3 regions of the Paenibacillus sp. LPE1-1-1.1 genome follow, and region 1 is predicted to be linked to each of the others. Evidence: predicted binding sites of a transcription regulator. Region 1 holds the regulator's gene; each other region holds the start of a gene.
The links. The regulator LexA, encoded in region 1, represses DNA repair genes until DNA is damaged. The targets are predictions, from matches to a motif close to CGAACATATGTTCG.
Positions count from the first base shown of each region.

Region 1 (6,539 bases):
TGCATCGCTGCATGCCAGCGATTTCATTAACTGCCAAGCGAAAAAATTCGAACATCCTATGTAACGAACCTTACCCGAGGTTACAAGATCATCAAGCGTGCGCAGGGTCTCCTCAATCGGTGTTGCATGATCCCATACATGTACCTGATATAAATCGATATAATCGGTTTGAAGACGTCTCAAGCTTGCTTCAACGCCATCCATGATATGCTTGCGCGATAACCCCACGCCATTAATATTTTGGGAAGTGGTCATCCTCACCTTTGTCGCCAGAACGATATCGGAGCGATTGTTTTTAATCGCTTTCCCGACTATTTCCTCGGAACGGCCGCTCACATATACGTCAGCCGTATCGAGAAAATTTCCTCCCCGGTCAACAAAACGATTGATCATTTCAATCGAATCCTCTTCGCTCGTTGTGTTACCGAAAGTCATCGTTCCCAAGCAAAGCTCGGATACTGCCAGTCCACTTTTGCCTAATAGTTTGTAATTCATCTAATCACCCTTCCTTGGATATTAAATGATTGCCCTAGACATTTATTAATGCTTGATATTATCCTTGTCATCCACAATTTCTATCGTTTCGAGCTGCTGCCGGAAATTGTTCTTGAAGTTCGTTAAATATTGCTTACGAAGCTCATCTCTTTCGGCCATTTCCGCATCGGATAAACCTTCCGATTTATTTTTACGAGCGAGCTCGTTAATCCGTTCAATTATTTTCGAGAATTCCATACCTTGCTCTACTCCTCTCATGATGAAAAACCACTACTCTATACTTTGACATTTTCGACGTTCAGTTGTCAAGGCAAGGGGAATGCATTCTGTGCTCTTGACCCTTGCCACCGATTCCTTTCCTTTTAATGTGTACTCCAAATAGGAAATAAACAAGCGCTTCAATTAAAACGTAAAAATGCTTTCCGAGACAAGCAGATTCAAGTAATCTGCTTGTTCCAGAAAGCATAATGGTGAGCGATATTAGCGAAGGAAAATAAAATAACTCTACTTATATATTTGGAATGATTAGCTTCTGCCCGGACTTAATCTCTGCGTTATGTAATTCATTCCGGTCCTTAATCATATAAACCACATATCTGATATCATGGCTCGAATCATTGAATTGTTTAGCAATCTCCCAAAGCGTATCGCCTGGACGAACCGTGATCACCTGTTCTTCATTCGAAGCAGCTTCAGGAGAAGTGCCCGATGCATCTGTTCCCATCATGAGAAAGCTCGTGAATAATAGAGTAAACAAAGCTGAACATACGATAGCCTTAACCGTATGACGCTTTACCAAGCGTACAACCGATTTTGTAACTTTCATTGCTTTGCTTGCTTCCTGCTTATGAATCGTTCTATAAAAGCTTGGACTAGTTATCATTTATCAGCACCCCAAACGTTTGTTCTGTTTTTAGAATACACGAACAAACGTTTGGTGTCAACAAAAAATGCGAACCTTTGTACTTAAGAACTTATGTTTGTACGAACTCCGGTTCTATGTTATAATTTTTTGCAAACCTACTAATGGAGTGATTGCAGTGTCGAAGATTTCTAACCGACAACATTCGATTCTTGAATTTATTAAGAATGAAGTCCGGGAGAAAGGCTATCCGCCCTCCGTTCGAGAAATCGGCGAAGCTGTCGGATTGTTATCCAGTTCAACCGTTCACGGTCATCTAGACCGCCTGGAGAAGAAAGGCCTAATTCGCCGAGATCCCACGAAACCCCGTGCCATTGAAATTTTAGACCAAGAAGGCGTCGATGGCATTATTCCGCTTTCCGTAGCCAAGGTGCCGATTGTCGGTAAGGTTACAGCCGGTGTGCCAATCACAGCTACGGAGAACATCGAGGAGTATTTCCCGCTCCCTTCCCATTTTGTGGGTGATAGCAGCGTATTTATTCTGAATGTAATGGGCGAGAGCATGATCGAAGCCGGCATTCACGATGGGGATTACGTCATTGTCCGCCAACAGCAAACGGCAAATAACGGTGAAATCGTTGTTGCAATGACCGAAGACGACGAGGCAACGGTGAAGACGTTCTACAAGGAGAAAAATCATATTCGATTGCAGCCGGAAAATTCCTCTATGCAGCCGATTTTACTCCAAAATGTAACGATTCTTGGCAAAGTCATCGGTCTTTTCCGCGACATTCATTAATGGCATCACACTCGTACATAAGGCAAAGGCTGGATCAGATGCATGAGCATCAATGATCCAGCCTTTTCTTTGTTTACAGTCATCCCTCTTTTTAAAAATAGGCATCTGCAGGGTCGCCCATCCCAAGGCAAACACCCAATCACTGAGCAATTATCCCGCATAACATACTGTGTACTCAACACGTAAGGAGGTGCATTGAAAAATGTCCGGTTACGTTGGCGGAGCTTTTACAAATTTAGGTACAATTTTGGTTCTCTTCATTTTGTTGGTGATTATCGCATGCAGCTGCATGGGTTTTGGCGGCTATTAAATAGCGGCCCTATCCCTTGTTTCAGTTCTAGACATCTGATTTTATACAAAAAGACCCTATAAACGGGTCTTTTTTTGTGCGAAGGATATTCAGTTACCTCAATCATTTTAGGATCAGAACGGTGCATTGCTTCTCGGTTAAACCCATCCGTAAATAAAGGCGGGCAAGTTACATAGGCAGCGGTAGAAACATAGGCTGTTCGTATCAAAATAAATGATTGGAGGAAAAACGCGATGGCATTCGGACCGCTCGCACCCCCATTTTACCCTTTTCCGCCCTCTTATCCCTATCCATACCCTTATTCTTATCCGTACCCGGAAGTGCTTCCGCTCCCCATTCCATTCCCCATTGGCAGCTTTGGAGGACCTTGGTGGCATGGCGGCATACATGGAGGAGGTTTCTTCCCCAGCGGAGGGCCAGGCGGCTTTCACAGAGGGCATTCAGGAGGCTTTCATGGCGGCGGCTCTCATGGGGGACACCGTCAATTCTGTAAATAAAATAAATATATGATTATTATGCAGAATATGCGCATATCGGGGGATGTAAAGCATCGGCCTAAATCCCCCGTTGTGTGATAAGCTCGTGTTCTGCCCAATAGTTTGAAATCCCTCGCTTATTTGGCCATCTCGGAAATAGCCTTGCTGTCTAGAATGGCTCGCGCTTGGCCAGATTTGGCCGCGCGGATCATAGCCAGCCCAAGCTCCCTTAATGAAATCACATGGTTCGGGAAGAGGATTCGGAGCATTGGATACAACCACTTCAAAGCAGAATAGTAGCCATGCGTATTCGTTAAGCCCTTGATCGGATGGATGTAACCAGGCCGGAACATATATGCGCCTTTGAAAGGGAGCTGCAGGAGCGCGTTCTCTGTTTTCCCCTTCACTCTGGCCCACATGCTTTTGCCTTGCTCCGAACTGTCGGTTCCGCTTCCTGATACATAACAAAACACCATTTCCGGGTTCATGTTCGAAAGAATGCCTGCCAGATATAAAGTCAGATCATAAGTGAGGTGACTGTATTTTTCTTCATTCATGCCGACTGATGATACGCCTAGGCAAAAGAAACAAGCGTCGATGCCGGATAACTGATTGGAAATAGGTTCGATTTGAAAAAAATCCTCATGGATAATCTCTATTAATTTGTTATGAACGACACCACAAGGTCGTCGATTGATAACCAGCACGCTTTCAACATCCGGATGCTGAAGACACTCATGCAGTACGCCTTCCCCTACCATTCCTGTAGCACCCGTAATTATAACTCGTAATTTTTTAGTCGCATTGTCTGTCATATCGCCTACGGATACCATGCCGATCACCCTTCACTATTTTATATGCGATTTTGACATGGATTTAACTTGATATCTGATTTCGTAAATCCGGAGTTTCATAAAAAACAGCTTCCTCTTCTTATCATAAACAATCGCTTGATTAAAGTAAAAATATGATTTGGGTTTACTGCATAACATTTGCGCTACACAGCACTTTTTCCAAATAGAACCGCGGAGTACAGAGGTTTGAGCACCCGGCCCAGTCTTTGGCGATCAAGCTTGGGATACTGATACAATGGACCTTCATAGACGGCTTGGACACTCTTGTGTTCAAGAAAATCGTTCGGCGTCACTAAAGTTGATGGACGGTTCCACAGGTGAATTCCGCAGCTGCGGAGCGTCTCTGCAACAAACTGCGAACAGAAATAGGAATCTGCAGGCTGCAAATCTATTTCTAATAGAACGCCAAGCAGCCCAATTAAATTATAGCGATACTTATTCTTATCCTTATCGAACTCGCAAATTACTTTTATTATCGATGTTCTTTGTTGTTCCGTTACCGACATACGCAGCAGCTTGCAGCGTGTTTCCGGAAAATGCCTGTATGTTCCCTGATAGATATCCTCCTTCACAAACCCCGCGTTTAATGGATTATGCACATGCTTACGCCCAAAGCTATAGATTTCTTCTAACTTCTCGTCCAGCACGAGTGAAGCATGATTGTAAGGCGCACCCGTAAATCCTTTGATCAGCCTTGTGAACAAGGTTCCCGTATCGGTAAGTAAAATATATATACTGTTTGTTTTCTCGTCATTTAAGTTTGTTTTGTTCATCCTGCTCATCTCCTGAACTCCGTTGTTATATTCATCCGGCAGCCGTTGTTAACTGTACTGAATATAACAATTCGTCAGACAAGCGCATAGTACCAACTCTGTATAGTACTGCTAGCTCAAAAAAATCCCTCAACGCAATTTGCGTCAAGGGATTCTAATTTTTATTTTAATAAAGCGTCAAATATTGATCTCTTTCCCATTGGTGAACTTGGGTACGGTACATATCCCATTCGATTTCTTTCAGCTCATAAAAATGGGCAAGCGCATGATCGCCGAGTGCTTCGCAAATGATATCGCTTCTTAGCATTTCATCGAGCGCTTCCTTCAAATCAAGCGGCAAGCTTGGAATGCCTGCATCCTGACGTTCTTCCTCGGTCATGATGTAGATGTTCCGGTCCGTTGGAGCCGGCAATGGCAGCTTGTTCTGTATACCGTCAAGACCAGCCTTAAGCATAACGGCTAGCGCTAGGTATGGATTTGCTGCCGGATCCGGATTACGAACCTCTACGCGAGTGCTGAGACCGCGTGAAGCCGGAATACGGATCATTGGCGAACGGTTGCTTGCTGACCAAGCAACATAACAAGGCGCTTCATAACCAGGCACCAAACGTTTATAGGAGTTGATCGTTGGGTTCGTAATGGCTGCCATTGCTCGGGCATGCTGCAAAATGCCTGCCATGTAGTGGCGTGCAGTTGCACTTAGGCCTAGCTTGTCCTTCTCGTCATAGAATACATTCGTATCCCCTTGGAACAAGGACTGGTGACAGTGCATGCCGGAGCCGTTTACGCCGAACAATGGTTTTGGCATAAATGATGCGTGCAGGCCATGCTCGCGTGCAACCGTTTTGACGACAAGCTTAAACGTTTGGATTTGATCCGCTGCTTTGATGGCGTCCGCATATTTGAAATCGATCTCATGCTGTCCTGGAGCAACTTCATGGTGGGATGCTTCAATTTCAAAGCCCATTTCTTCCAGCGTCAGAACGATTTCGCGACGGCAGTTCTCACCCATATCCATAGGAGCTAAGTCGAAATAACCGCCTTGGTCGTTTAATTCTGTCGTCGGCTCGCCGCGCTCGTCGGTTTTGAACAAGAAAAACTCAGGCTCAGGACCGACATTCATTGCTGAATAACCAAGATCTTCGGCTTCTTTCAAAGCACGCTTCAAAATACCACGCGGGTCACCGGCGAAAGGCGTTCCGTCAGGCATATAAATATCGCATATCAAACGGGCAACGCGATCTTGCGTAACCCATGGAAATACAACCCAAGTATCGAGATCAGGGTACAGGTACATATCAGACTCCTCGATACGCACGTAACCTTCAATGGACGAACCATCGAACATCATTTTGTTGTCGAGCGCTTTTTCAAGCTGGCTCACGGGAATTTCTACGTTTTTGATCGTTCCGAGTAAATCCGTAAACTGCAAACGGATAAAACGAACATTTTGTTCCTGTGCAATACGTCTAATATCCTCTTTAGTGTAACTCACAGAATCATCTCCTTTGATGGCGAATCGATAGTTAAAAATAGTCCAACTAGCGCTTATTTAAGAAACGAGTCAATTGTCCTTGAATTAGCGATGCCTGACCCGGTCTTTTCTCGAGCAATTGCTGTTTAAGCAAACGATGCAGCTGCTGATCGGATAGCTCACGCCGCTTTACTTCCGATTGCTCGCTTACGATCGTTGCATCATCCGACTCTTTAGATACCGGATTCATCACTTGTTTAATACCGGCGATGTTAACGCCCTTCTCAATCAATGATTTAATTTCCAAAAGCCGTTCTACGTCATTAAACGAAAATAACCGCTGATTTCCTGCAGTTCTTGCAGGGACGATCAATTCATGCTGTTCGTAATACCGGATTTGGCGGGCCGTTAAATCCGTCAGCTTCATTACGATGCCGATTGGAAATAAGGCCATATTTCTGCGAATATCATCAGCCATGTCGCATCAACCTTCCAG
Region 1 is NZ_JBEGHY010000023.1:615,764-622,302, forward strand. Features, by position in the region: gene MRBLPE1_RS19475 (aldo/keto reductase) at 1-495, opposite strand, end outside; gene MRBLPE1_RS19480 (DUF896 domain-containing protein) at 541-732, opposite strand; gene yneA (cell division suppressor protein YneA) at 1,004-1,321, opposite strand; gene lexA (transcriptional repressor LexA) at 1,536-2,156, shown strand; gene yjcZ (sporulation protein YjcZ) at 2,359-2,466, shown strand; gene MRBLPE1_RS19500 (NAD-dependent epimerase/dehydratase family protein) at 3,080-3,775, opposite strand; gene MRBLPE1_RS19505 (hypothetical protein) at 3,940-4,569, opposite strand; gene glnA (type I glutamate--ammonia ligase) at 4,736-6,064, opposite strand; gene MRBLPE1_RS19515 (MerR family transcriptional regulator) at 6,111-6,521, opposite strand.

Region 2 (6,539 bases), on a different contig from region 1:
TGCGGATGTAAATTTAATTTAAGCCGAGAAAGGAAACGGGAGCTGCAATCCATGAACAAAAAAGTCACCCCAAGCTCTAGAGAATGAGCATTAGGGTGACTTTTTGTGTTTCGATAGAATCTAGCTAACAACTTTCATAAGTAGGCTAACCATTTAATGTTGTGCGTAGTTTGAATAAGGTGATACATGATTTTGATTGGACATATAGTTTGGCGCAAAAGAAGAAGATTGATCCAATTGATTACATAAGCTGTTAATATGTTGAAGCTGCTGCATAGCCGTTTGGTGACCTTGCAAAGCAGTTTGAATCATCTGTGCGGCTTGTTGCTCGCGTTGCGCAATCTGCTCAAGCTGAATAGCATTTGCTTGCTCCTGCTGCAGCAATTGTTGATATTTTGCAGACGCCTGCTGTGTTTGCTGCATCAATTGATTTACAAGCTGTGAAATTTGCTGTGTTTGCGTGATTTGATTCAAGTTAACGCCTCCTAGTTGATTGGAATTACTCAACTATTATGTTTTAAAGGAGGCGTTTCTATTCGGAAATGGTTTACGGAATAGCAATGAATTAACTGCATGCAACGCCATCTTGATCGCGGTCTAATTTCTCGCTGTAGCCGGGATCCCCTTTGTGTAAGGGAGCTGCACCCGCGTCTTTTGCGGCCTTGCAGTTGGCGTAATAAACTTTTTCTTTTTCCGTTGCCGTTTGTTCAGGCGCGCCGTCAAGCACGAACAAAACCCGCGTGCCGTCCTTTAAATCTGCTAATTGATTTCCAATCCACGAGCCAGCCCCGCGATTATCCTTCGGCGACACGTAAGCGATATCTGCGCCTTCACCGCCTTCTTGACACATTGCCATCGGCCATTCATCCCGATCAAAGCCTTTCTTTATCGGAATCCCGTTCAAAGAAGCTTCCCGATTAGATTCAGCTCCATTTCTGTCAATCGTGCATACGGCGGAAGCTCCGGCCTTTATCGCTGAAGCGATATGCGCCATCGTCTCCGGATAGCGGTCAGTCGGCAATAGGATGGTTTCATCATAATCCGTTTCCGAAACGTTAGTTTTTGAAGAGGTGGTTGTTAATAAATCGCCGCTGCCTGCGAGGAGTAACGTCAAAATAAGCAGTGCGGCTAAATATGATTTCATGATGTATCTCCATTCCGGCTATTTGAAATCATCATACTATACTTTTGAAATCGCCGAAAAGAGAAAAACGAAAAAGGCCCGCAAAAGGGGCCTTTACCGTATATTCAAATTTATATTAGTAGCCGAATACACCGCAGCTACAAGCGATAATGACCAACAATATGAAAAGGACAAGGATTGTACCCGTGTTTGTGAAAACACCGCCAACAAGACCAGACATTGTTCATTGCACCTCCTTGTATGTTGAGTAAGCGAAATCGCTTATTTTAGTAATCTTTAACGGTAGCCGCCAAAAACTCCGCAGCTGCAAGCGATAATCACCAATAAGATGAAAAGGACCAGAATGGTACCGGTATTCGTAAATGCACCACCAACGTATCCGGACATTGTTCATTACACCTCCTTACGTCTTGTGTACATTGTAGATTATGTTGGAATGAAGGATTCTGATTGGGTGTTTGTTACCAAGGCAGCTTATCCGTGTCATTAGCCTAATCAGGCAGATATTGCCGTTTGCCGGTGAAGCAGAAACACAACGAAACGAATAAAGAATTATGTAAGAGCGCCTGAAGGATCAGGCACTCCGTGAAAATTAGCAAGCGCGTTTGAACTTGCGATGTTTCTTCACGACGACAATAACGACAACAATCACGACAACCAATTTTTTCTTGTTGCGACTCATTCGAATCGCCTCCTCTCTTAGAAGATAGTCTACTGTATTCGTAAATTGATAGATTGGTTTGGACAAGTCGGTCGGAGACGGAAATTTGTGTGTTTGTAAGTAAATTATCGCTCACTGCGGGTATGATCGAGAGTTTAAAGTGTAAAAGTCAAGTATATAAAGGCTGCCGCTTGGCAGTCTTTTTTCATGTCACAATTGCTATGCGGATAAATTCTTGCAAAAAAACCCCGCCCTTAAGGGCGGGGTTTTATAAATAAAACTATGCATGGACAGCTTCAGGTCTCTTAATTTGCAAGGGAGGAGGAATGATCCAACCTTTTTCTTTGCTCATCTCCAGTATTTTAACGCCTAATGCCGTTTTGGTCATATGGTATTTAGCAAATAAAGCACCAATATCCTCTCGGATGGATTGACCCATAACTTGACTGCAAGCAATTAATCCCAAAGAGGCGTCAGATGCGATTTTAGCTGCAATCTCAGGATCGGTGAATCTTGCACCCGCCGGGATATCTTCGAGTTTAACTTGCGGTCTTTCAGGCATCATTGGCGAGGAAGCAATTCCGTTATCCGTAAGCAGTGTATCTAATTCTTTAATTTCTAGCTTAGCTTGATCAATGAGAGCCTCAAGAATTTTTTTAAGTTCCTTGTCACCGGAATGGTTTAGGTAGGCTTGGTAGCAGGATACAGCGCCTTTAGCTGTTGTAGATGCTGTCCAGACACTAAAGATTTCACCATAGTGCATCGGCTCGTCTTTTGGATTACCGCTTAAAATCCCCATTGAATGTTCTCCTTTTAGTCTCAATTTGACTGGTTTATTATATCCTTGAGTAATTAAAGAATGTACGGTCTAAGTTTGAAAGAGTTACCAAACAGCTCAATAAAAAGGAAGCTTCTAACAATATTTGGGTCAAAAAAACGCAAAGCAAACACCCCCCATGTTAGAGCGGGGGTGTTTGTTGATAAAATCAAATGTTAAGCATGGTCACGATCACGTTCGCGCCCGCGGTTTCTCGCTCCTGCCAAACCGAGCAGACCCAAAAGACCAAGCCAACCCCAATCAATTCCATCATCGTCTGTCGCAGCAGTTGTTCTGTAATTGTTTGCGTTCACCGTTGTTCCGTTATTGGCACGATCTGCGGATGCAGGTATAGCTGTGTACATCATCAAACATGCGATGAAACTAACCATTAGAATTACTTTCTTCATAGTTACATGCTCCATTCGTGTTTAGAATTGAAATCGAGCTTATTTTTAGTTACAAAGCATAATTTTATACTCAAGCTTACCGTATTGGTATTTAAGACCATTAAAATCGAAAAATAATGCTTTACGCGTAAGTGCAAAGTAAATTCTTCATGTTTGCATCACTTGAAAAACCATCTCGCAATGTAGGCGACCAACGACAAAACAATGCTAATAACTATGCAGGTGACTATTGGGAAATAAAACTTCACATTCCCTTTTTCGACTGCGATATCGCCAGGAAGACGCCCAAGATTGATAAACCTTCCTAGCCCCGCCCAAATCAACCCAATAACAATTAACGCGATACCGGCTAGGATAAGAAATTTGGGAATGGCATTCATGTTAGCTGGCTCCTTCTTGATACATTCTTGAAATTATTATAGGCATAATCTCTTGTAAATAACGATTGAGTGAAAACGAACGAGCAATGTATTGCAACAAATTTTTCATGGATCCGTCTAATAATGAAGGGATAAGACATGGGAGGAGTAAAAACCTTGAAAAAATTAGTAATGGGATTAGCTTTAGCACTTATCTTATGTATGCTTAGTGGTTGCAATGCTCCGTCCGAAGCAGCAAAGGGGAATTATATTATAGATAAGGAAGACGAAAGAATCTTGGTAGCGAAGAATATTTCCCGGAAGGAGTCTGAAAGTGATTTTGCTGCCCTCAAAAAGAATAACGTCGAATTAGTCTATTATATTGTTGATGAATCCCAACTTTATAATGAACTTAGAGTAGGCGAAAAAGTAAATGTAACGCCCAAAACAAATGAAAATGGGGAATATGTAGTGATGCAATCGGATCCCCCTCAAATTGTCGCGGGTAAGATAGAAAGAGTAGGGGATCTTATCCCGAAAATTATTCCGGGAGAATAGAGTACCTTCATGGTTTATGCCATTTCATTGTAGGGACCCATGTGTTATATTTTACTTTTGATATCGAACGTATGTTTGTGTTAAAATGGAAGCAAATATTGGCATATCGCATAGTTGAAAATTATATCGGCCAAACAGTGTTATTTGTAGTGACTGAAATCGCAATATTTGTAATCGTGAAATCTTAATCAGATCCGTACGATGTTACCTAAGCATGTGATAGCAGTAACAGCTACCATTAAGAATTGGAGGATAATGACATGGCAAAGGCAAAAGGACCAAAACGGCCAACTAGAGATGAGTTCGAGATGGAGGAACTGGGCGAGCGCCTAGTTGAAGCTCAACAAGAGGAATTGCAAATAAAGCTCATTGTTTGGAATTGGGATCAGCCGGTACTTGGAAAAATAACAAAGATGGACTCGCGAACGAAATCGGTACATATGGAGTATAAAGGAAATATAACGAAGGTGCATTTTATGGATATCATGAAAATTCAGTCTATTGACGCATAAAAAACTGCAAATCCCTCTCTACCTTTTTTGGTGGGCAATTGGTGACAAACATATAGATTGTATTCAATGAAACCCATGTGAACCTTGTCATATTAAGGCTCTAAACAAAAAAAGGGCACCCCTTGCGGGGTGCCCTTTTCATGGGAGATGTGAAAATGCTGTTTTTTTTTGCAACCTAGTCAAGAGGCAATCCCTTGTTTTATTGGGGTTTTTCAAAAATTCTTGTGGAGGAATGAGGGTGTTTTTGAATGAGTTTGGAAATATGGTGCCAATCGATCTTGATTTGGGCAGCAAAGAATATATAACTATCAGCTTTTCATCCAATCAACAACTAGAATAGCTTCATAATATATATTACAAATATTGTGGAGGTGTTTTTTTTTGAAATCTTGTAAAAAGCGTCTTGTTAAAAAACCACTCAAAGCTTGCTGCCCCGTTATCGTCAATAAGCAAGTCATAGAAAACGGTAGCCGCGGTTCTGTTGGACCTCGCGGTCCTGTTGGACCTCGCGGTCCTGTTGGACCTCGCGGTCCTGTTGGACCTAGTGGTTTGAGAGGTTTGAGAGGTTTGAGAGGTCTGAGAGGATTGACGGGACTGACGGGACAGCCTGGACTGCCTGGTGGCTTATTAGGCTTTGCTGATTTTTTTGCGTTGATGCCTGGTGATAATGCAGACACAGTTGGTGCGGGTACGCCCGTAGATTTTCCGCAAGATGGACCAACTAGTGGCACTTCTATCACCCGTTTGAGTGACAATACTTTTAACTTGGCCGAAATTGGCGTTTATCAGGTCTTGTTTCAGGTGAGTGTGAGCGAAGCAGGCCAACTGATTTTAGCTCTCGGTGCCACAGAACTAGCTTATACCAGGGTCGGGAGAGCCGTAGGCGCTACTCAGATAGTGGGAATGGCACTTGTGCAAACGACAGCAATCAATCAAATACTCTCAGTACGAAATCCAACTGGCAATACTCCGGCTCTAACCATCACACCTTCAGCAGGGCAGGCGGATGGAGGAGCGGCTGCGGCTGTTTCAGCACACCTTGTTATCACGCAGATCGCATAGAGGGATAAAGAATGGCATACTCGAGTCAATAACCATGCAGTGCCTGTCGCAGTTCGTTTTCTCAACTCATCTATACGGATTGATTGCAAAAGGCACGGCTATCCCAGATTAGCCGTGCCTTTCGGGTGCGAAAAAAACCTGCCGGATGATCTGTATAACGGAAAAAAATCTAACGAAGAAAAAAAGCCGCTTAGTGAACCTTGAATCTGTGCAGCATCACGCGTTCTGAAGCAGATTGACGTAGCTATAGTGCTTTAGAGTTGTGGTGAGTTAAAGTGGTGCCCAATCGGTGCCCAAAATCATGAAATTGCAATTGACGGAAAGAAGAGATGTTCGAAGAAACCTTGCTATATAAGGGATTAAACAAAAAATCGGGCACCCCTTGCGGGGTGCCCTTTTCATGGGAGAGGAGAAACCGGACGAAGAGCTTATGGGGAAACGTAAGTCTTCTCCGCGGTTGTCTACGACATCTTGCGACGCCGATAAAATTATTTTGTCCTTATATATGGTAAATATACACGTTTGAGATAATAAATTTCATGTTGTCCGAAAAAGTGCTGCTGGCTCTCCATTTTTAAGCGGATCTCCGCTTTATTATGAAAGGGATTCTATGGTACGATAGGCGGGAATGAGATAGAAGGGGGCAATTGCAGTGAGAGTCATTGCGGGCGAGGCCAAAGGCCGCACGCTTAAGGCTGTGCCTGGCATGAATACGAGACCGACAACGGACAAGGTGAAAGAAGCTATTTTCAGCATGATTGGTCCTTATTTCGATGGTGGAATGGCGCTGGACCTGTTCGCAGGCACAGGCGGTTTAGGTATTGAGGCTTGGAGCAGAGGCGTAGAGCGTACGGTTTTTATTGATCGCGAGAAAATCAGCATCGACATCATTCGCCATAATGTGCAGACGGCGAATATGGGAAGCGCTGCCGAAATTTATAGGAATGATGCGGAGCGCGCATTGAAAGCGCTAGCGAAGCGGGGACAAAAGTTCCGGCTTGTTTTTCTTGACCCTC
Region 2 is NZ_JBEGHY010000001.1:322,134-328,672, reverse strand. Features, by position in the region: gene MRBLPE1_RS01665 (FAD-dependent oxidoreductase) at 1-11, shown strand, start outside; gene MRBLPE1_RS01660 (hypothetical protein) at 154-423, opposite strand; partial or broken gene MRBLPE1_RS33225 (excalibur calcium-binding domain-containing protein) at 566-664, opposite strand; partial or broken gene MRBLPE1_RS01650 (NucA/NucB deoxyribonuclease domain-containing protein) at 722-1,144, opposite strand; gene MRBLPE1_RS01645 (YjcZ family sporulation protein) at 1,421-1,531, opposite strand; gene MRBLPE1_RS01640 (DUF3231 family protein) at 2,086-2,604, opposite strand; gene MRBLPE1_RS01635 (WGxxGxxG family protein) at 2,799-3,032, opposite strand; gene MRBLPE1_RS01630 (DUF2905 domain-containing protein) at 3,191-3,412, opposite strand; gene MRBLPE1_RS01625 (DUF3221 domain-containing protein) at 3,569-3,949, shown strand; gene MRBLPE1_RS01620 (YolD-like family protein) at 4,210-4,461, shown strand; gene MRBLPE1_RS01615 (hypothetical protein) at 5,047-5,523, shown strand; gene rsmD (16S rRNA (guanine(966)-N(2))-methyltransferase RsmD) at 6,176-6,539, shown strand, end outside.
Region 2: the regulator LexA is predicted to act here: its motif matches at 4,014-4,027, upstream of MRBLPE1_RS01620 (YolD-like family protein).

Region 3 (6,539 bases), on a different contig from region 1:
CGGAAGTAGCTTCCGTATCCCCGTGATGGGAAGCAATACTGTTTATAACGACAGGATGCTCCTTGTATTTCTTAGCAAGTTCAACACCGATTTCTACATGCGAGCCTTCCACTTCATGATCCAATGCTTTACCGATATCATGCAGCAAACCTGCACGCTTTGCCAAAGTAACATCCTGGCCAAGCTCTGCTGCCATCAATCCAGTCAAGTAAGCTACTTCCATGGAGTGCTTCAGCACGTTCTGACCGTAACTTGTCCGATACTTCAATCGTCCTAAAATCTTGATTAAATCCGGATGCAAGCTGTGAACGCCAACCTCGAAAGTCGCTTGCTCACCGTATTCACGGATGCGCTCGTCCACTTCTTTACGAGATTTTTCAACCATTTCTTCAATACGGGCAGGATGGATACGACCGTCAGCCACAAGCTTTTCTAAAGAAGTGCGGGCAATTTCGCGTCTTATCGGGTCGAAACCAGATAAAATGACCGCTTCCGGTGTATCGTCGATGATTAGATCGATACCAGTCAATGTTTCCAAAGCACGGATATTACGGCCTTCACGCCCAATAATGCGGCCTTTCATTTCTTCATTAGGCAATGTTACGACGGATACCGTCGTCTCAGCCACATGATCTGCCGCACAGCGCTGAATAGCTAGTGAAATAATATCACGGGCTTTCTTATCGGCCTCTTCTTTCGCTTGCTGCTCGATCTCTTTAATCATTTGTGCTGTTTCATGTCGTACTTCCTGTTCAACATTGGATAAAATGATCGATTTGGCATCTTCCGTTGTCAGACTCGAAATACGTTCCAATTCACTCAGCTGCTGCTTGTAAATGGAATCGATCTGCTCTTGCGTTTCTTCGATCCGTTTTTCTTTGTTGGCTACAGTTTCTTCTTTGCGTTCTAGCGCTTCTAACTTTTTATCCAGCGACTCCTCTTTTTGGAGTAAACGTCTTTCCTGACGTTGAGCCTCGTTGCGACGTTCACGAATGTCTCTCTCGGCTTCGGAACGAAGTTTGTGGACTTCATCTTTTGCTTCTAGCACGGTTTCTTTTTTCTGAGCTTCCGCTTCTTTTTTCGCATTTTCTACGATTACAATGGCAGCTTGCTCAGCGCTTGAAATTTTGGCCTCGGCAATCGACTTTCGAATAAAATAACCAATCCCAAAGAAAATTGCGCCAACAAAGAGACAGATCAAGATCCAAATGACCTCATTAGGCATCTTGTTCACCTCCTTGTTGCATACACCAAGGCACTGCTTGGGATGATATTAGGTTTTCAACCGGCTTCAAACCGTTTCAACAATTACTAATTTGACGAAAATAATCGTATTGAATCAACTTTTGGAAGGAAAATTGATTCAATATTGAAGGAATACAACCTCATTTTATCTTTTCGTAAAATCAATTGTCAAGCAAAAGCCCATCATCTTCCTCGAATGCATCATCTTCACCAATCAGATCTATCGACTTTATGGCTTCCTTTACGATATCACCCGGAAAACCGCTGCGCATTAAATACCCCATAAGCTTGCGTTTTTTCTCAAACGTATCCCCTTTTAAGGAGCGCCATTTCTTCTCGGCGGCCTTTTTCGCCGACGCTAATTCAACTTTATGGTCCAATGCACCGATTGCCTCTGCAGCGGCTTCTTTCGACACGCCTCGCTGCGCCAGCTCTTGCTGAATAAAGCGTCGTCCCTTCAGGCTGTTCTTCAGTCTTCCCGCTGCAAATTGACGCGCATATTGTTCATCATCCACAATATGTTCCTTTTCTAAACGGTCAAGAGCATATTGAATATTGTCTGATTCAAACAGCTTGCGGTTTAAATATTGCTCGATTTGTTTTCTTGTTCTCGGTCTAGCTCCTAAATAGGCGATTGCCAGCACGTAGGCACGGTAACGTTCGTCTTCCATTCGTATTTCTTCGATTTGAACCTCCGTTAATAGTTGCCCCTTCGTCAATCGAAACCGAATTAATATATCTTCATGTACGGATAATAACGGTTCCTCTGACTCGGCAAAGAGATGATATAATTTTCTTTCCTTTTTATCTAGACGAACCGATAAGATCATCCATTCTTCTTCAATTTCCGGGTCGCTATAGCTCACACCGTACATCCTCTCTAAACACAGCTTCGCCGCCCCTAACAGGGCGGCGAAGCATGGATACGTATGCTATAAGGTCTTTTTATTCCAGATCTTCGAACTCTTCGTCGTCTTCATCAGGTTTGAAATTTGCCTGAGTCGCAGCTGCCGACAAGTTACTCGCATCGCGAATTTGCTTCTCGATAACCTCTGCAACATCCTTGTGATCCTTCAAGTACTGCTTCGCATTCTCGCGGCCTTGGCCTAGACGCTCGCCATTGTATGAGAACCATGCTCCGCTCTTCTGAACGATATCCATCTCTACGCCGATATCCACAAGAGTACCTTCTCTGGAAATACCCTCGCCGTACATGATGTCAACCTCAGCTTGCTTAAACGGAGGGGCTACCTTATTTTTCACGACTTTAATACGAGTACGGTTACCAATCATGTCATTACCTTGCTTCAGCGTCTCGATACGACGCACGTCAAGACGTACGCTCGAGTAGAACTTCAAAGCGCGTCCGCCTGGCGTTGTCTCGGGGTTACCAAACATAACGCCAACCTTCTCACGCAATTGGTTGATGAAAATAGCAATCGTCTTCGATTTGCTGATGGCACCCGAAAGCTTTCGCAAAGCCTGCGACATCAAACGAGCTTGAAGACCAACGTGTGAATCACCCATGTCGCCTTCGATCTCCGCTTTTGGTACAAGTGCAGCAACGGAGTCAATAACGACAATGTCAACCGCGCCGCTGCGTACAAGCGCTTCAGCGATTTCCAATGCTTGCTCGCCTGTATCCGGCTGAGAAAGCAACAGCTCATCAATATTTACGCCAAGCTTGCTAGCATAAAGCGGATCCAGCGCATGCTCCGCATCGATAAAGGCAGCTTGTCCGCCAATTCGTTGAACCTCTGCAATCGCATGAAGCGCAACAGTCGTTTTACCGGATGATTCCGGTCCATATATTTCAATAACACGTCCACGCGGCAAGCCGCCTATTCCTAATGCAATATCTAGAGCAAGTGAACCGCTAGGCACGGTTTCTACCTGCATGTGTGTGGATTCTCCCAATTTCATGATGGAGCCTTTACCAAATTGCTTCTCAATTTGACGCAAAGCCATTTCTAGTGCAGCGCGACGATCCGACAAGAAACTCACATCCTTCTTCATTTATAATGTTATGATACCTTTTTTCTGACGGGTTGACAAGCATTTTTTCGAACATACATTCGCCTTTTCGCTTCGCCCCCTCAAATGGACATAAAAAAACCGCAGCAAAGTATTCTTCGCCACGGTTCTTCCGATAACTATCCCTAATTATAACGGGCTGGCCCGCAATTGACAAACATTATTTATTTCGTCGAAATTTCGCGATGCCGATAGAAACCATTGATAGCCGATTCGTTTCCGTGCCTTGGCTGCATTTTTGCTATCATGCAAAAACAGCTCGCCACATGTCTAATTCGCCTGAAGCGCCTGCCATAATCGGTACAAAGCAGCTTTCACGGCGCGCAGCCTTATCATGCTTCTTCCGCCGCTAAGGTTCAAAGTAAAAACGTCGGTTGCTTTTCCCCGCTCCGAAATGCCAATGTAAACCAACCCAACGGGTTTGCCCTCGGATTCAGCCGGTCCGGCGACGCCTGTCAAGGATACCCCGAAATCGGCATCCGAGAGCTCCCTTACCCTCTCCGCCATTAAAGCGGCAGTCGAGTCACTGATTGCACCGGGTGCGCCCTCTCCTTCGAGCTGCGTGAGCGGTATGCTTAATAAATGATGCTTCATTATATTGGTGTAGGTGACAACCCCTCCTACATACTCTCCGCTGCTCCCAGGAACGTTTGTAATAAGCTCGGCCAATAAACCCCCGCTGCAGCTTTCCGCGCTCGCCAGCTTGCGTCTTGAGGCTCTCAGGAGGTGTACAACCTCAACCTCCAGCGGAATGTCCTCCTGCGCATACAAATATTCGCCTACCCGTTCTTTTATTTTATCGACGCTTTCATCTATTTTCAGATCGGCATCGATAGCCGAGCCAGCTTTGGTCGAAACTCTTATGGAAACTTCGCCTTCCTTCGCGTAAGGCGCGATAGTTGGATCGACCTGTCCGTCAATTAAATCAATCAGCTTGGCCTCGAGATTTGATTCTCCAATGCCTGCGAATTTTAAAATACGCGAATACAGCGGCTCTGCATCTCCCAGCTTGGAACGCAGCCACAGCTCCCCTGCCGCATCCATCATGGGCTTCATCTCACGCGGCGGGCCGGGAAGCAGCAAATAAAGCGTCCCATCCACGGACAAGCCGTTTCCAACCGCTAAGCCCGTCGTATTTTCCAGCGGGTCGCCGCCCTCGATCATCAAGGCCTGACGGCGGTTGCTCTCCACCATATGGATGCCGCGAGAGCTGAACATCTGCTCGATCTGAACCATAGACGGCTCATGGATAACGAGCTTGCGATTTAAATATTCCGCTAAAACATCCTTCGTAAGATCATCCTGGGTTGGTCCGAGCCCGCCCGTAAAAACAAGTAAATCCGCTCGGCTTCGCCCAATTTCAATCGCTTCCCGCAGCCTCCCCGCATTGTCGCCGACAACCGTTTGAAAATAAACGTCTACGCCTAGACCCGCAAGCTTCTGAGATAAAAACTGCGCATTCGTATTTACGATTTGGCCGAGCAGCAGCTCCGTACCGACCGCTATGATTTCTGCTTTCATTATTCGAGATCTCCTCTGCTTCGTTTGTTGATTGGCCCCCAGCCATATAAGTAAAAGCATCCCCCCATTGAAAGGAAAGATGCTTTAACGTTATTCTACCGGAATAAGATGCTTATTTTTCAAGAAATAATCAATGCCCGAGTATACCGTAATAGCGGCTGCTACCCAGCTTGCGATAACATCGAATGGAAAATCAATGAAATTAAACGGGAAATTGTTGATCAACAGCGCAATGATCATAGTAATTTGAATCGCCGTCTTCCATTTGCCCCATGTGCTGGCAGCCATGACCGAGCCCTCCAGGAGCGCGATTTGACGAAGACCCGTAACAGCGAATTCTCGGCTGATGATAACAATCGCAATCAATGCATTCAGCTTGTCCATTTCAACGAGTGAAATAAGAACGGCTGCAACAAGCAGCTTATCTGCCAATGGATCGAGAAGCTTGCCTAGGTTCGTTACGATTTTGTTTTTGCGGGCGATGTAGCCGTCTAACCCGTCTGTACTTGCTGCCACAATAAAAATAAGTGCCGCTGCGATTTGATTGTATGTAATGGAGAAGTCAGAAATGCTAAACGACCCCAAATCCACTTTGATAAGCAGAAAAAACATAATAACCGGCACTAAAAATATTCTGGCTAAGGTAATGCGGTTCGCCAGATTCACGCAATTCCCTCCTTAGATCGGTCTAACTCAAAGGTGTGCGTTACGCGAACCCTTTGTTCGTGAATAATACCGGATTTTCTTTCCAGCTGCGGACCCTTTGCTAAGCAACCTTGAGTGACTGCATGTGTGCTTACTTTCATCTATGTATCCCCCAGATCCTACTGTAAAGCTATCTAAACAAGTATAATACATGCCCATACACGTGTCAAAAGCGGCTAAAGCCTCATATTGCCTCTTTGCGCTAATGAAACGAAAAGCCCCGTTTCTCGAGTTCCGATGAAACGAAGCTTCGCTATTACGAGCGGTAATTGGTAAATTGAAGTTCTACGGGCAGGTCTGCTTCTCTAAGCAGCTTCATAACGGCCTGCAAATCATCAAGGCTTTTGCCCGATACTCTAATCTGATCCCCTTGGATCAAGCTTTTCACCTTTAGCTTTGAATCCCGAATGAGTATATTGATCTTTTTGGAAACATCCTGCTCGATGCCTTGTCTAAGCTTGATCCGTTGACGTACCGTATTGCCGGAAGCGCCTTCGATTTTACCGTAATCCAGGTTTTTAATGGGAACGCCGCGTTTCACCATTTTGGACAATAGAATATCAAGCACATTCTTCAGCTTGTAATCATCTTCGGATGCAACGACGAGCTCTTCCTTTTCGAGTGCGATGGAGCTTTTGCTGCCTTTGAAATCAAAGCGGGTTTCAATCTCCCGTTCCGCTTGCTTAATCGCGTTAGCCAATTCTGCCATATCCACTTTGGATACAATATCAAATGCATTTTCTGAAGCCATTAAAACCTCTCCTTTGGTACATTAATCATTATTCCGCTTGATCGCTTTCGTTATTTGGCGTAGGTGTAACCTGGTCCGTTGTTGGAGTTGCTCCATCCGCTAGCGGCTGAAGAAGCAGCTTCTTGGATCCCGCACGGTCCCCGTCTGGTACTAGAACGCCATCTACTGTGATTTCGGTTAGATCGGATCTTCCTACATTGATATAGATCGGGCCAACGAGGTCGTAAGACTCTATCGTTCCGTCCTCCGCATTCGCAGAATACAGCTTTTCGCCTTGGTTGCT
Region 3 is NZ_JBEGHY010000001.1:165,292-171,830, forward strand. Features, by position in the region: gene rny (ribonuclease Y) at 1-1,225, opposite strand, end outside; gene MRBLPE1_RS00815 (regulatory protein RecX) at 1,407-2,111, opposite strand; gene recA (recombinase RecA) at 2,191-3,240, opposite strand; gene MRBLPE1_RS00825 (competence/damage-inducible protein A) at 3,550-4,800, opposite strand; gene pgsA (CDP-diacylglycerol--glycerol-3-phosphate 3-phosphatidyltransferase) at 4,891-5,466, opposite strand; gene MRBLPE1_RS00835 (YajQ family cyclic di-GMP-binding protein) at 5,762-6,256, opposite strand; gene MRBLPE1_RS00840 (helix-turn-helix domain-containing protein) at 6,285-6,539, opposite strand, start outside.
Region 3: the regulator LexA is predicted to act here: its motif matches at 3,310-3,323, upstream of recA (recombinase RecA).